Regions from separate parts of the Streptomyces sp. NPDC047974 genome, predicted to be linked through region 2. Evidence: predicted binding sites of a transcription regulator. Region 2 holds the regulator's gene; each other region holds the start of a gene.

Region 1 (4,327 bases), on a different contig from region 2:
GAGACGATGCCCTCCTCGACCGCGGCGCGGGTCGCGGAGATGGCGTCCTCCAGACGGTGCTTCTTCTCCTTCAGCTCCACCTCGGTGGCGGCGCCGACCTTGATCACGCACACGCCGCCGGCCAGCTTCGCGAGGCGCTCCTGGAGCTTCTCGCGGTCCCAGTCGGAGTCCGTGGACTCGATCTCGGCCTTGATCTGGGCGACGCGGCCCGCGACGTCGGCGGACTCGCCGCCGCCGTCGACGATGGTGGTGTCGTCCTTGGTGACGGTGACGCGGCGGGCGGTGCCCAGCACGTCGAGACCGGCCTGGTCGAGCTTGAGGCCGACCTCCTCGGCGATGACGGTGGCACCGGTGAGGGTGGCCATGTCCTGGAGCATCGCCTTGCGGCGGTCGCCGAAGCCGGGGGCCTTGACGGCCACGGCGTTGAAGGTGCCGCGGATCTTGTTGACGACGAGGGTGGAGAGCGCCTCGCCCTCGACGTCCTCGGCGATGATCAGCAGCGGCTTGGAGCCACCGGCCTGGATGACCTTCTCCAGGAGCGGCAGGAGGTCCTGGATCGAGGAGATCTTGCCCTGGTTGATCAGGATGTACGGGTCGTCGAGGACGGCCTCCATACGCTCCTGGTCGGAGACCATGTACGGCGAGAGGTAGCCCTTGTCGAAGGCCATGCCCTCGGTGAACTCCAGCTCCAGGCCGAAGGTGTTGGACTCCTCGACGGTGATGACACCGTCCTTGCCGACCTTGTCCATGGCCTCGGCGATGAGCTCGCCGACCTGCTGGTCCTGGGCGGAGAGCGCGGCGACGGCGGCGATGTCCGACTTGTCGTCGATCGGGCGCGCGGTGGCGAGCAGCTCGTCGGAGACGGCCTTGACGGCGGCGTCGATGCCCTTCTTCAGGGAGGCCGGGGAGGCGCCGGCGGCGACGTTGCGCAGACCCTCGCGGACGAGCGCCTGGGCGAGCACGGTGGCGGTGGTGGTGCCGTCACCCGCGATGTCGTTGGTCTTGGTCGCCACCTCCTTGACGAGCTGGGCGCCGAGGTTCTCGTACGGGTCGTCGATCTCGACCTCGCGGGCGATCGTGACACCGTCGTTGGTGATGGTGGGGGCGCCGAACTTCTTGTCGATGACGACGTTGCGGCCCTTGGGGCCGATCGTCACCTTCACCGTGTCGGCAAGCTTGTTGACGCCGCGCTCAAGGGCGCGACGGGCGTCCTCGTCGAACTTCAGGATCTTCGCCATGGGAGCGGTTCAGCCCTCTCGGAAATCGTGTGGGAAAACGAACCGCGCCCCTGGACGCCCAAGAGATCAAGGGGTCAGGGGCGCGGTCAAAGCAGGTACGTCGTCTTACTTCTCGATGATCGCGAGCACGTCGCGGGCCGAGAGGACGAGGTACTCGTCGCCGTTGTACTTCACCTCGGTGCCGCCGTACTTGCTGTAGAGCACGACGTCGCCGACCTTGACGTCGAGCGGCAGGCGCTCGCCGTTCTCGAAGCGGCCCGGGCCCACGGCGAGGACGGCGCCCTCCTGGGGCTTCTCCTTCGCGGTGTCCGGGATGACCAGGCCGGAGGCCGTGGTCTGCTCGGCGTCGAGCGGCTGGACCACGATGCGGTCCTCAAGCGGCTTGATGGCAACCTTGGAGCTGGCGGTCGTCACGATCCGACCTCCCCCTTCGGAGATCTCGCGGGGTTAACTGTCTGGGGTCGCGACCAGCTGGGATCCGTCGTCGCGGGTGCCGGACCTGCCCGTCGCTGTTCTGGCACTCTCCTGCGGGGAGTGCCAGAGCCGAGACTATGACCGCGATTAGCACTCGGTCAAGCGGAGTGCCAATTCCTCACCCCGTGGCGCCCTCCGCGCGGACGGCGCCGCCGGCCGGACCGCCGTCGCCGACCCGCTCGACGGCCTTGCGGCCGAGGCGTTCCAGGGGGTCGACCGCGGCGGCGCAGCCGGTGAGGGCGAGGAGGAGCGCGGCGACCAGCAGGGGCCGCAGGCGGCGGCTCATACGTAGTCCTCCAGCCTGGCGACCGCGTAGCCCTTCGAGGTGATCACGTTCATCACCCGCCGGATCATGTCCGGCATGCTGCCCTTCCATTCCTCCTCGCCGCGGAAGTGGGTGAGGACGATGTCGCCGGGGTGGAGGTCGCGGTCCCACTCGCGCCACTCCATGTGGTCGGGGAAGGCCTCGGAGGCCCAGAGCGGGACCGCCTTGACGCCGCAGGACCCGGCGGCGCGCAGGGTGTCCTCGTTGTAGTTGCCGTAGGGCGGGCGGAAGAGTTCGGGGCGCTTGCCGTACTTCTTCTCGATGACGTCCTGCATGCCGCAGATCTCGCGCTTCTGACGGGCGTAGGAGAGTCCGGGCAGGTACTTGTGGTTGAGGGTGTGGTTGTGGAGGGCGACGCCGCGCGGCTGGGACTTCTGCATCCTCCCGAAGTAGCCGTAGTCGTCGCTGACCACGTAGTCGCTGAGGAAGGCGCTGTACGGGATGGACAGGTCGGCCATCATCCGGATGAGCGCGGGGTCCTTCTCCGCGCCGTCGTCGATCGTCAGGAAGACGATCTTCTCCTTGGTGGGGACGGTGGTGAAGACGGGCGGCAGGCCCTCCCCGTCGGTCTCGAAGCCCTTGCGGGTGGTGATCCTCGGCTTGGTCTTCGGCGGGGCGGGGGCTTCGAGGGGGGTCAGCTTGAGCCCCCACTTCTTCGCGGCGGCGGCCCGCACGGCCCGTCGCTTCGCCGTCGCGGCCTTCTCGGCGGCGGCCTTCTCCGCGGCGAGCCGGGCGGGGGTCTTCGCCGGGGCCTGCTGGCCGGCGGCGGGCGCGGGGGCGCCGCCGGACCCCGGCCCCGAGGCGGTGTCGGAGCCGCCGGAGCAGGCGGCGGTGGAGGTGAGCGCGGCGACGAGGAGCGCGGCCCCCAGGGCACGGCGCGAGCCACCCTTTGCCATCGATTCTTCCTTTTGTCGTACGAACGGTATGGCGCCGCATCCTGTCAGCGCGACCCGCCCCTCCGGCCGCGACACCGCCGAGCCGGCCCCACCGTCCCCCGCCCGGCCCACAGGGAGAATGGGACGGTGACCGACCTCGCCGCCTTCACCGCCCTGCTCGCCCCCGAGGGCCAGACGCTCCTCGCCGCCCTGCGCGACTACGACCCCGCCCAGGAGCTGGCGGTCGCCTCCCGGCTGCGCCGCGACCACCCCGCCGAGCTCGTCTCGGCCGCCCTCGGGCAGGCCCGGCTGCGGCAGCGCGCGGTGGCGAAGTTCGGCGCCGAGGACGCCTACCGCATGTACTTCACGCCCCACGGCGTCGAGCAGTCCACCCGCGCGACCGTCGGCACCTACCGCGCGGCCCGCCTCAAGGCCCTCGGCGTCGGCTCGGTCGCCGACCTCTGCTCCGGCATCGGCGGCGACGCGCTCGCGCTCGCCCGCGCCGGCATCTCCGTCCTCGCCGTCGACCGCGACCCGCTCACCGCCGCGACCGCCCGCGCCAACGCCGCCGCCCTCGGCCTCGACGGCCTGATCGAGGTGCGCTGCGCCGACGTCACCGAGATCGACACGGCGCCGTACGACGCCGTCTTCGTCGACCCGGCCCGGCGCGACGGCCGGGGCCGCATCTTCGACCCGGAGGCCTACTCGCCGCCGCTCTCCTGGGCCATGGAGGCCGCCCGCAAGGCCCCGCACGCCGCCCTGAAGATCGCCCCCGGCATCCCGCACGAGACCGTCCCGGACGAGGCGGAGGCCGAGTGGATCTCGGACGGCGGGGACGTGAAGGAGGCCGTCCTCTGGTTCGGTACGGAGCCGGGCGCGCGCCGCGCCACCCTGCTGCCCTCCGGCGCGAGCCTCACCGGCCGGGGCCTGCCCGACCCGGCGGTCCGCCCCGTCGGCCGGTACCTCTACGAGCCCGACGGCGCCGTCATCCGCGCCCACCTGGTCGCCGAGGTCGCCGAGGAGCTGGGCGGGGGCCTGATCGACGGGACGATCGCGTACGTCACCGCGGACGAGCTGCGCCCCACCCCGTACGCCTCCGCCTACGAGATCACCGACGTCCTGCCCTTCAACCTCAAGAAGCTGAAGGCCCTGCTGCGCGAGCGCGAGGTCGGCACCCTGACGGTGAAGAAGCGCGGCTCGGCCGTCGAGCCCGAGGAGATCCGCCGCAAGGTGCGGCCGAAGGGCCCGAACGCGGCGACGGTCCTGCTCACACGTGTCGCGGGGGCCCCGACGATGCTGATCGGCCGGCCGGCACGAGCCTGAGCGCCGTCCGGTAGTGCCCGACGGCCTTGAAGAGCCCGGTCAGGCCGTTGATCCAGAGGATGAGCGCGACGCCCATGCCGTACGCGACCAGC
Region 2 (4,327 bases):
GGGTGACCGTGCAGTGCAGGTCGTCGCCGCGCCGCTGGAAGACCTCGTGCGGGGTCTCCTGGATCTCGACGTACAGGTCGCCGGCGGGGCCGCCGCCGGGGCCGACCTCGCCCTCGCCCGCGAGCTGGATGCGGGTGCCGTTGTCGACACCGGCCGGGATCTTCACGGTCAGGGTGCGGCGGGACCGCACCCGGCCGTCGCCCGCGCACTCGGGGCACGGGGTCGGGACGACGGTGCCGAAGCCCTGGCACTGGGGGCAGGGCCGGGAGGTCATGACCTGGCCGAGGAACGACCGGGTGACCTGGGAGACCTCGCCGCGGCCGTGACACATGTCGCAGGTCTGCGCGGCGGTGCCGGGGGCGGCGCCCTCACCCGAACAGGTGCCGCAGACGACGGCCGTGTCGACCTGGAGGTCCTTGGTCGTGCCGAAGGCCGCCTCGTTGAGGTCGATCTCCAGACGGATCATGGCGTCCTGGCCGCGGCGGGTCCGCGAGCGCGGCCCGCGCTGCCCGGCCGTGCCGAAGAAGGCGTCCATGATGTCGGAGAAGTTGCCGAAGCCGCCCGCTCCGAAGCCGCCCCCGCCGCCCATGCCGCCGGAGGAGGAGAGCGGGTCGCCGCCGAGGTCGTAGACCTGCTTCTTCTGCGGGTCCGAGAGGACCTCGTAGGCGGCGTTGATCTCCTTGAACCGCTCCTGCGTCTTCGGGTCCGGATTGACGTCCGGGTGAAGCTCGCGGGCGAGGCGGCGGAAGGCCTTCTTGATCTCGTCCTGGGAAGCGTCGCGGCGCACGCCGAGTGTGGCGTAGTAGTCCGTGGCCACTTACGACTCCGCCAGGATCTGTCCGACGTAACGTGCCACTGCGCGTACCGCTCCCATCGTTCCGGGGTAGTCCATGCGGGTCGGTCCGACCACGCCGAGTTTGGCGACTGCCTCGCCGCCCGAACCGTAGCCGACCGAGACGACCGACGTGGAGTTCAACCCCTCGTAGGCGTTCTCGTGCCCGATGCGTACGGTCATGCCCGACTCCTTGACCTCGCCGAGCAGCTTGAGGAGCACGACCTGCTCCTCAAGGGCCTCCAGGACGGGCCGGATCGTCAGCGGGAAGTCGTGTCCGAAGCGGGTGAGATTGGCGGTGCCGCCGATCATCAGCCGCTCCTCGTGCTCCTCCACGAGCGTCTCCAGGAGCGTCGCGAGCACGGTCGAGACCGTGGCGCGCTCCTCGGCCTCCTCGAAGGACTCGGGGAGGTCCTGCACCAGCTGCGGCACGTCGGCGAAGCGACGGCCGCCGACCCGGCTGTTGAGCCGGGCCCGCAGATCGGCGAGGGAGGTCTCGCCGAAGGGCGCGGGGCAGTCGATCACCCGCTGCTCGACCCGTCCGGTGTCCGTGATCAGGACGAGCATCAGCCGGGCCGGGGCCAGCGACAGCAGCTCGACGTGACGGATCGAGGAGCGGGTCAGCGACGGGTACTGCACGACGGCGACCTGCCGGGTCAGCTGCGCGAGCAGCCGCACCGTGCGGCCCACGACGTCGTCGAGGTCCACGGCGCCGTCGAGGAAGTTGTGGATGGCGCGCCGCTCGGGGGTCGACAGCGGCTTGACGCCCGCCAGCCGGTCCACGAAGAGGCGGTAGCCCTTGTCGGTGGGGATCCGTCCGGCGCTGGTGTGGGGCTGGGCGATGTACCCCTCCTCCTCCAGCACCGCCATGTCGTTGCGCACGGTGGCGGGCGACACGCCCAGCTTGTGGCGCTCGGTGAGCGCCTTGGAGCCGACCGGCTCCTCCGTCCCGACGTAGTCCTGGACGATGGCGCGCAGTACCTCGAGTCTGCGTTCGCTGAGCACGCGCACACCTCCCGTTCCGGCCGTTCCGGTTGCTCCGCTTTTGGCACTCGCCCTGCCCGAGTGCCAGGAATCCCCCGGCCAGTGTACGGCCGGGGCCGTCGCTCCTGGCAAGGAGGCGGACCCGCTAGCGTCTCGACCATGGACATCGACGAAGCGGTCTGGGCGGCTCAGGGGTGGGAACGGCTCGCGTCCGGAGTGGGCCGGCGGCGGCTCCCCGGCTGGGACGCGACCACCGGACTGGTGGTGGGGGACAAGGCCGTCCTGCTCTACGACACCGGCTCCACGCTCGCCGAGGGCGCCGCGATCCGGGCCCAGGCGGAGGCGATCACCGGCGGGCGGCGCGTGACGCACATCGCACTCGGCCACCCCCACTTCGACCACGTCCTGGGCACCGCCGCCTTCGCCGGCGCGGAGGTCTTCGGCGCGGTCGGCACGGACGTGCTCCTCGGCTCCGCCCGCACCCGCGAGGAGCTGTACGTGGACGCGGTGCGCCAGGGGGTCGACGAGCGGGCCGCGTCGGAGGCGGCGGAGGCCCTGGTGGCCCCGCGCCACACGGTCACCGGCGAGTGGACCCTCGACCTCGGCGGCCGCCAGGTCCTCCTGGCCAATCTGGGACCGGCCCATTCCGGCCACGACCTCGCCGTCTTCGTCCCCGGCGAGCGCGAGACCGTGTTCTGCGGCGACCTCGTCGAGGAGTCCGGCGAGCCCCAGGCGGGCCCCGACGCGACCGGTGCCCGCTGGCCCGACGCCCTCGACCGTCTCCTCGCCCTCGGCGGCGAGGACGCCCGGTACGTCCCGGGCCACGGCGCCGTCGTGGACGCGGCCTTCGTCCGACGCCAGCGCGATGAACTGGCACGCCGCTTCGGGGTGTCGTAGCGTCACGGAGCGCGCGGCCACGGGCGGAATCCGACGCCTCCCCGGCCGCGCGGAGGACCCGTCCGCGCCCCCGGAGGACCGAACCCCTTGCGCAGTTACGACCCGGACCTGACGCCCCCGTGGAAGAAGCAGGCCCCCGCCCCCGAGGTGCCGGCCGACCCGGACCTGGTGGTCGAGGAGGTCTCCACGGGCTTCTGCGGGGCGGTGATCCGCTGCGAGGCGGGCACGGTGACGCTGGAGGACCGCTTCGGCAAGCACCGGGTCTTCCCGCTCGACCCGCGCGGCTTCCTCCTGGACGGCCGCGTGGTGACCCTGGTGCGCCCCGCCTCCCCCGGCCCGGCCCGTACGGCCCGTACGGCGTCCGGCTCGGTCGCCGTCCCGGGGGCACGCGCGCGTGTGGCGCGGGCGAGCCGCATCTACGTCGAGGGCCGCCACGACGCGGAGCTGGTGGAACGCGTCTGGGGCGACGACCTCCGCGTCGAGGGCGTGGTGGTGGAGTACCTCGAAGGCGTCGACCACCTCCCGGCCGTCGTCGCCGACTTCGCCCCGGGCCCCGACGCCCGTCTCGGCGTCCTCGTGGACCACCTGGTCCCCGGTTCCAAGGAGTCCCGCATCGCCGCCGAGGTCGCCTCGGAGCACGTCCTGGTGGTCGGCCACCCCTACATCGACATCTGGCAGGCGGTGAAGCCCTCCGCCCTGGGCATCCGATCATGGCCGGAAATCCCCCGGGGCCAGGACTGGAAGACGGGCACCTGCCAGGCCCTCGGCTGGCCGTCGGACAACACCGGCGCGGTCTGGCAGGCCATCCTGAAGCGCGTCACCTCCTACAAGGACCTGGAGCCGGCCCTCCTGGGCAGGGTGGAGCACCTGATCGACTTCGTGACGGTGGGGTAGGCGGACCCTTCTCCCCCGTGCGGGCACACGGGACGGCGGGCGCGCGTGCGTACGGGGGCACCTCCCAGCGGTAGCCGGGGCAGGCGCGAGCCCGGCATGATCCGGGAAGGGGCGGCCTAGTCCACCAGGTCCCGCACCACCGCATCCGCGAGCAGCCGCCCCCGCAGGGTCAGCACGGCCCGCCCGGCGGCGTACGGCTCCGCATCGAGCAGCCCCTCGGCCAGCGCCCGCTCCGCTGCCGCGCGCCCCGCGGGCTTGAGCACCGACAGCTCGATCCCCTCCCGGAGCCGCAGCTCCAGCAGGATCCGCTCGACCCGCCGGTCCTCCTCCGCCAGCACCTCCCGCCCGGCACCGGGCGACTTCCCGGCCCCGAGCGCCGCCGCGTACGCGCCGGGATGCTTGACGTTCCACCACCGCACCCCGCCGACGTGCGAGTGGGCGCCGGGCCCGGCCCCCCACCAGTCCGCGCCGCGCCAGTACAGCTCGTTGTGCAGGCAGCGCCCGGCCTCGGAGGTCGCCCAGTTGGACACCTCGTACCAGGAGTACCCGGCCGCCTCGAAGGCCGCGTCGGCGATCAGGTAGCGGTCCGCGTGCACGTCGTCGTCGGTCATCGGCACCTCGCCGCGCCGGATCCGCCGCGCCAGCTGCGTCCCCTCCTCGACGATCAGGGCGTACGCGCTGACGTGGTCGGGCCCGGCTCCGATGGCCGCGTCGAGCGAG
Region 3 (4,327 bases), on a different contig from region 2:
GCTGTACAGACCTCCGCACCCGCTGCCGCCGCCGCTGACACCACCGGCACCACCGTCGATCTCGGTCCCGCGTCCGGGCTTTCCTGTCGCGAATGCGGCGAGATCTTCGCCCTCGGCCCGATCTTCGCCTGCGAGCTCTGCTTCGGCCCCCTCGAAGTCGCCTACGAACTGCCCCTCGGCGACCCGGAGGAGCTGCGGAAGCGGATCGAGGCCGGCCCCGCGAACATCTGGCGGTACGCGCCCCTGCTGCCCGTCCCGGCCGACGTCGCCGAGAAGCCGAACCTGAACCCCGGCTGGACCCCGCTCGTCAAGGCCGACAACCTCGCCCGCGAGCTCGGCGTCGCCCCCGGCAAGCTCTTCGTCAAGGACGACTCCGGCAACCCGACCCACTCCTTCAAGGACCGGGTCGTCGCCCAAGCCATCGAGGCCGCCCGCGCCTTCGGCTTCACCACCCTCTCCTGCTCCTCCACCGGCAACCTCGCCGGCGCCGTCGGTGCCGCCGCCGCCCGCGCCGGCTTCCGCTCCTGCGTCTTCATCCCGCACGACCTGGAGCAGGGCAAGGTCGTCATGGCCGGCGTGTACGGCGGTGACCTCGTCGCCATCGAGGGCAACTACGACGACGTCAACCGCTTCTGCTCGGAACTCATCGGCGACCCGCTCGGCGAGGGCTGGGGCTTCGTGAACGTCAACCTCCGCCCGTACTACGGCGAGGGCTCGAAGACGCTGGCGTACGAGATCTGCGAGCAGCTCGGCTGGGTCATCCCCGACCAGCTGGTCATCCCGATCGCCTCCGGCTCCCAGCTCACCAAGATCGACAAGGGGCTCCAGGAGCTCATCAAGCTGGGCCTCGTCGAGGACAAGCCGTACAAGATCTTCGGCGCCCAGGCCGAGGGCTGCTCCCCGGTGTCGGCGGCCTTCAAGGCCGGCCACGACGTCGTGCGGCCCCAGAAGCCCAACACCATCGCCAAGTCCCTGGCGATCGGCAACCCGGCCGACGGCCCGTACGTCCTCGACATCGCCCGCCGCACCGGCGGCGCGGTGGAGGACGTGAACGACGAGCAGGTCGTGGACGCGATCAAGCTGCTCGCCCGGACCGAGGGCATCTTCGCCGAGACGGCCGGCGGCGTGACCGTCGGCGTGGCGCGCAAGCTCGTCGGGGCCGGCGTCATCGACCCGAACCTCACCACCGTCGTCCTCAACACCGGTGACGGGCTCAAGACCCTGGACGCCGTTGCCGACAGTTCTCAGGCGACCGCCACCATCCGCCCGAGCCTGGACGCGTTCCGCGACGCGGGCCTGGCCCACTGACACCCGCCGACACCCGTACGGAGAGCATCGACATGGCCGTGAACGTCCGCATCCCCACCATCCTCCGCACCTACACCGGCGGCCAGGCCGAGGTCCCCGCCGAGGGGGGCACCCTCGCCGAGGTCATCGCCGACCTGGAGAAGAACCACACGGGCATCGCCGCCCGCGTCCTGGACGACCAGGGCAAGCTGCGCCGCTTCGTGAACGTCTACGTGAACGACGACGACGTCCGCTTCGAGCAGGGCCTGGAGACCGCCACGCCGGACGGCGCGGGCGTCTCGATCATCCCGGCCGTCGCCGGCGGCTGCTGATCCTTACCTGTTGGTAGCTTTCGCTACAGAATTGCCCCTTCCGCGCGAGAAAGCGGAGGGGGCAATTCTGCATGGTTGAGCGCGATAGAGTTGGGGAAGCCCCCTCCGCCGCTCATGCCAGGCGCATATGAGAGCGGCCGCGGACCTGACGAGAACGGGCCAAGAAGCGGCCGAAAAGCATAGGCACTCTGCCCCTTATGCCGCTTTCGCCCGGCCCGAGTTGCCCGGCAATTCATGGATTTCTCCCCGATTCCCCTTTCCGCGCCTTCCAGAATTCCCAGTGGATTGCCCTGTTGCAGAGGGCAGTTGGACAGATACATTCAGCCGCGGTCGACGCGTTCCGGCGCAGGTTCTGACCCGGGTCCGTGAAGTGCGGATCCGCGCAAGGGCCAGTAAGTAATAGGGGAGTTAGGCATGGCTCAGGGCACCGTCAAGTGGTTCAACGCGGAGAAGGGCTACGGCTTCATCGCGGTCGACGGTGGTGCGGATGTTTTCGTCCACTACAGCGCCATCCAGATGGATGGGTACCGCGCCCTCGAAGAGGGTCAGCGAGTCGAGTTCGAGATCTCGCAGGGTCAGAAGGGTCCGCAGGCGGACATGGTCAAGGTGACCGCCTGAGGCACGGAGCGATCGGCCACCGACGTCTCGTCGTCGAGGGGCCCACAGCCTGAGGGCTGTGGGCCCCTCGCGCGTTCCCGGACGCCTCGCGCGCGCGGATGGCGTGGAGGTGCCCGATCCACGAGAGTCGCTTGCACTCGCATGGGTCGAGTGCTAATCATTGGCGTTAGCACTCGGAAGGTGAGAGTGCTACGAGGACTGGGCACGACGAGGCCGCCGACCCGGGTGGGGCAAGGAACCACACGGTGCGCGGAGGCCGTCCGTCGCGGGCGTCGGCGCGGTCCTGGAGCGTTATCCACCCCATGTCCGGGAGGACCACTTCACATGGCCAAGATCATCGCGTTCGACGAGGAGGCCCGGCGCGGTCTCGAGCGCGGCATGAACCAGCTCGCTGACGCCGTCAAGGTCACCCTCGGCCCCAAGGGCCGCAACGTCGTCCTCGAGAAGAAGTGGGGCGCCCCCACGATCACCAACGATGGTGTCTCCATCGCCAAGGAGATCGAGCTCGAGGACCCGTACGAGAAGATCGGCGCCGAGCTGGTCAAGGAAGTCGCCAAGAAGACGGACGACGTCGCCGGCGACGGTACGACCACCGCCACCGTCCTCGCCCAGGCGCTCGTCCGCGAGGGCCTCCGCAACGTCGCCGCCGGTGCCAACCCGATGGCCCTCAAGCGCGGCATCGAGAAGGCCGTCGAGGCCGTCTCCGGCGCCCTGCTCGACCAGGCGAAGGAGGTCGAGACGAAGGAGCAGATCGCCTCCACCGCCTCCATCTCCGCCGCCGACACCCAGATCGGCGAGCTCATCGCCGAGGCGATGGACAAGGTCGGCAAGGAAGGCGTCATCACGGTCGAGGAGTCCCAGACCTTCGGTCTGGAGCTGGAGCTCACCGAGGGCATGCGCTTCGACAAGGGCTACATCTCGGCGTACTTCGCGACCGACATGGAGCGCATGGAGGCTTCCCTGGAGGACCCCTACCTCCTCATCGTCAACTCCAAGATCTCCTCGGTGAAGGACCTCCTCCCGCTCCTGGAGAAGGTCATGCAGTCGGGCAAGCCGCTGCTGATCATCGCCGAGGACGTCGAGGGCGAGGCCCTGTCGACCCTGGTCGTCAACAAGATCCGCGGCACCTTCCGCTCCGTCGCGGTCAAGGCCCCGGGCTTCGGCGACCGCCGCAAGGCCATGCTCCAGGACATCGCCATCCTCACCGGCGGCACGGTCATCTCCGAGGAGGTCGGCCTCAAGCTGGAGTCGGCCGGTCTCGACCTCCTGGGCCGCGCCCGCAAGGTCGTCATCACCAAGGACGAGACCACCATCGTCGACGGTGCCGGTGACAGCGAGCAGGTCGCGGGCCGCGTGAACCAGATCCGCGCCGAGATCGAGAACAGCGACTCCGACTACGACCGCGAGAAGCTCCAGGAGCGCCTCGCGAAGCTCGCCGGCGGCGTGGCGGTCATCAAGGCCGGTGCCGCGACCGAGGTCGAGCTCAAGGAGCGCAAGCACCGCATCGAGGACGCCGTGCGCAACGCCAAGGCGGCCGTCGAGGAGGGCATCGTCGCCGGCGGCGGCGTGGCCCTGCTCCAGGCCTCCAGCGTCTTCGAGAAGCTGGAGCTGGACGGCGACGAGGCCACCGGTGCCGCGATCGTCAAGCTCGCCCTGGAGGCCCCGATCAAGCAGATCGCGGTCAACGCGGGTCTTGAGGGCGGCGTCGTGGTCGAGAAGGTGCGCAACCTGACCCCGGGCCACGGCCTCAACGCCGCGACCGGCGAGTACGTCGACCTGGTCGCCGAGGGCATCATCGACCCGGCGAAGGTGACGCGCTCCGCGCTGCAGAACGCCGCGTCGATCGCCGCGCTCTTCCTCACCACCGAGGCCGTCATCGCCGACAAGCCGGAGAAGGCCGCGGCCCCGGCCGGCGGCGGCATGCCGGGCGGTGACATGGACTTCTGATCCTGACGGATCGGCAGTTCATCGCTGAACGCGAACCGAGGGCGGCACTCCCCGAGAGGGGGGTGCCGCCCTCGGCGCGTTCCGCGCGCGTCTCAGACCACCGGCCGGACGAGCGCCTCGGCGAGCGGCTCCCCGGTCCGGCG

Evidence for each region. Region 2 encodes HrcA, which represses chaperone genes, less so after heat shock. Its sites were predicted from a motif close to TTNGCACTCNGNNNNNCNGAGTGCNAA; they were not measured.
Region 1: the regulator HrcA is predicted to act here: its motif matches at 1,248-1,274, upstream of groL (chaperonin GroEL).
Region 3: the regulator HrcA is predicted to act here: its motif matches at 2,368-2,394, upstream of groL (chaperonin GroEL).

Annotation. Positions count from the first base shown of each region.
Region 1 is NZ_JBEZNU010000015.1:154,612-158,938, forward strand. It holds gene groL (chaperonin GroEL) at 1-1,238, opposite strand, end outside; gene groES (co-chaperone GroES) at 1,344-1,652, opposite strand; gene AB0E19_RS22280 (hypothetical protein) at 1,831-1,998, opposite strand; gene AB0E19_RS22285 (polysaccharide deacetylase family protein) at 1,995-2,933, opposite strand; gene AB0E19_RS22290 (class I SAM-dependent methyltransferase) at 3,060-4,235, shown strand; gene AB0E19_RS22295 (hypothetical protein) at 4,180-4,327, opposite strand, start outside.
Region 2 is NZ_JBEZNU010000004.1:196,260-200,586, forward strand. It holds gene dnaJ (molecular chaperone DnaJ) at 1-817, opposite strand, end outside; gene hrcA (heat-inducible transcriptional repressor HrcA) at 818-1,837, opposite strand; gene AB0E19_RS08675 (MBL fold metallo-hydrolase) at 1,976-2,713, shown strand; gene AB0E19_RS08680 (DUF3097 domain-containing protein) at 2,801-3,607, shown strand; gene hemW (radical SAM family heme chaperone HemW) at 3,724-4,327, opposite strand, start outside.
Region 3 is NZ_JBEZNU010000014.1:85,149-89,475, reverse strand. It holds gene thrC (threonine synthase) at 1-1,308, shown strand, start outside; gene AB0E19_RS20945 (MoaD/ThiS family protein) at 1,341-1,619, shown strand; gene AB0E19_RS20940 (cold-shock protein) at 2,034-2,237, shown strand; gene groL (chaperonin GroEL) at 2,562-4,184, shown strand; gene AB0E19_RS20930 (deoxyxylulose-5-phosphate synthase) at 4,277-4,327, opposite strand, start outside.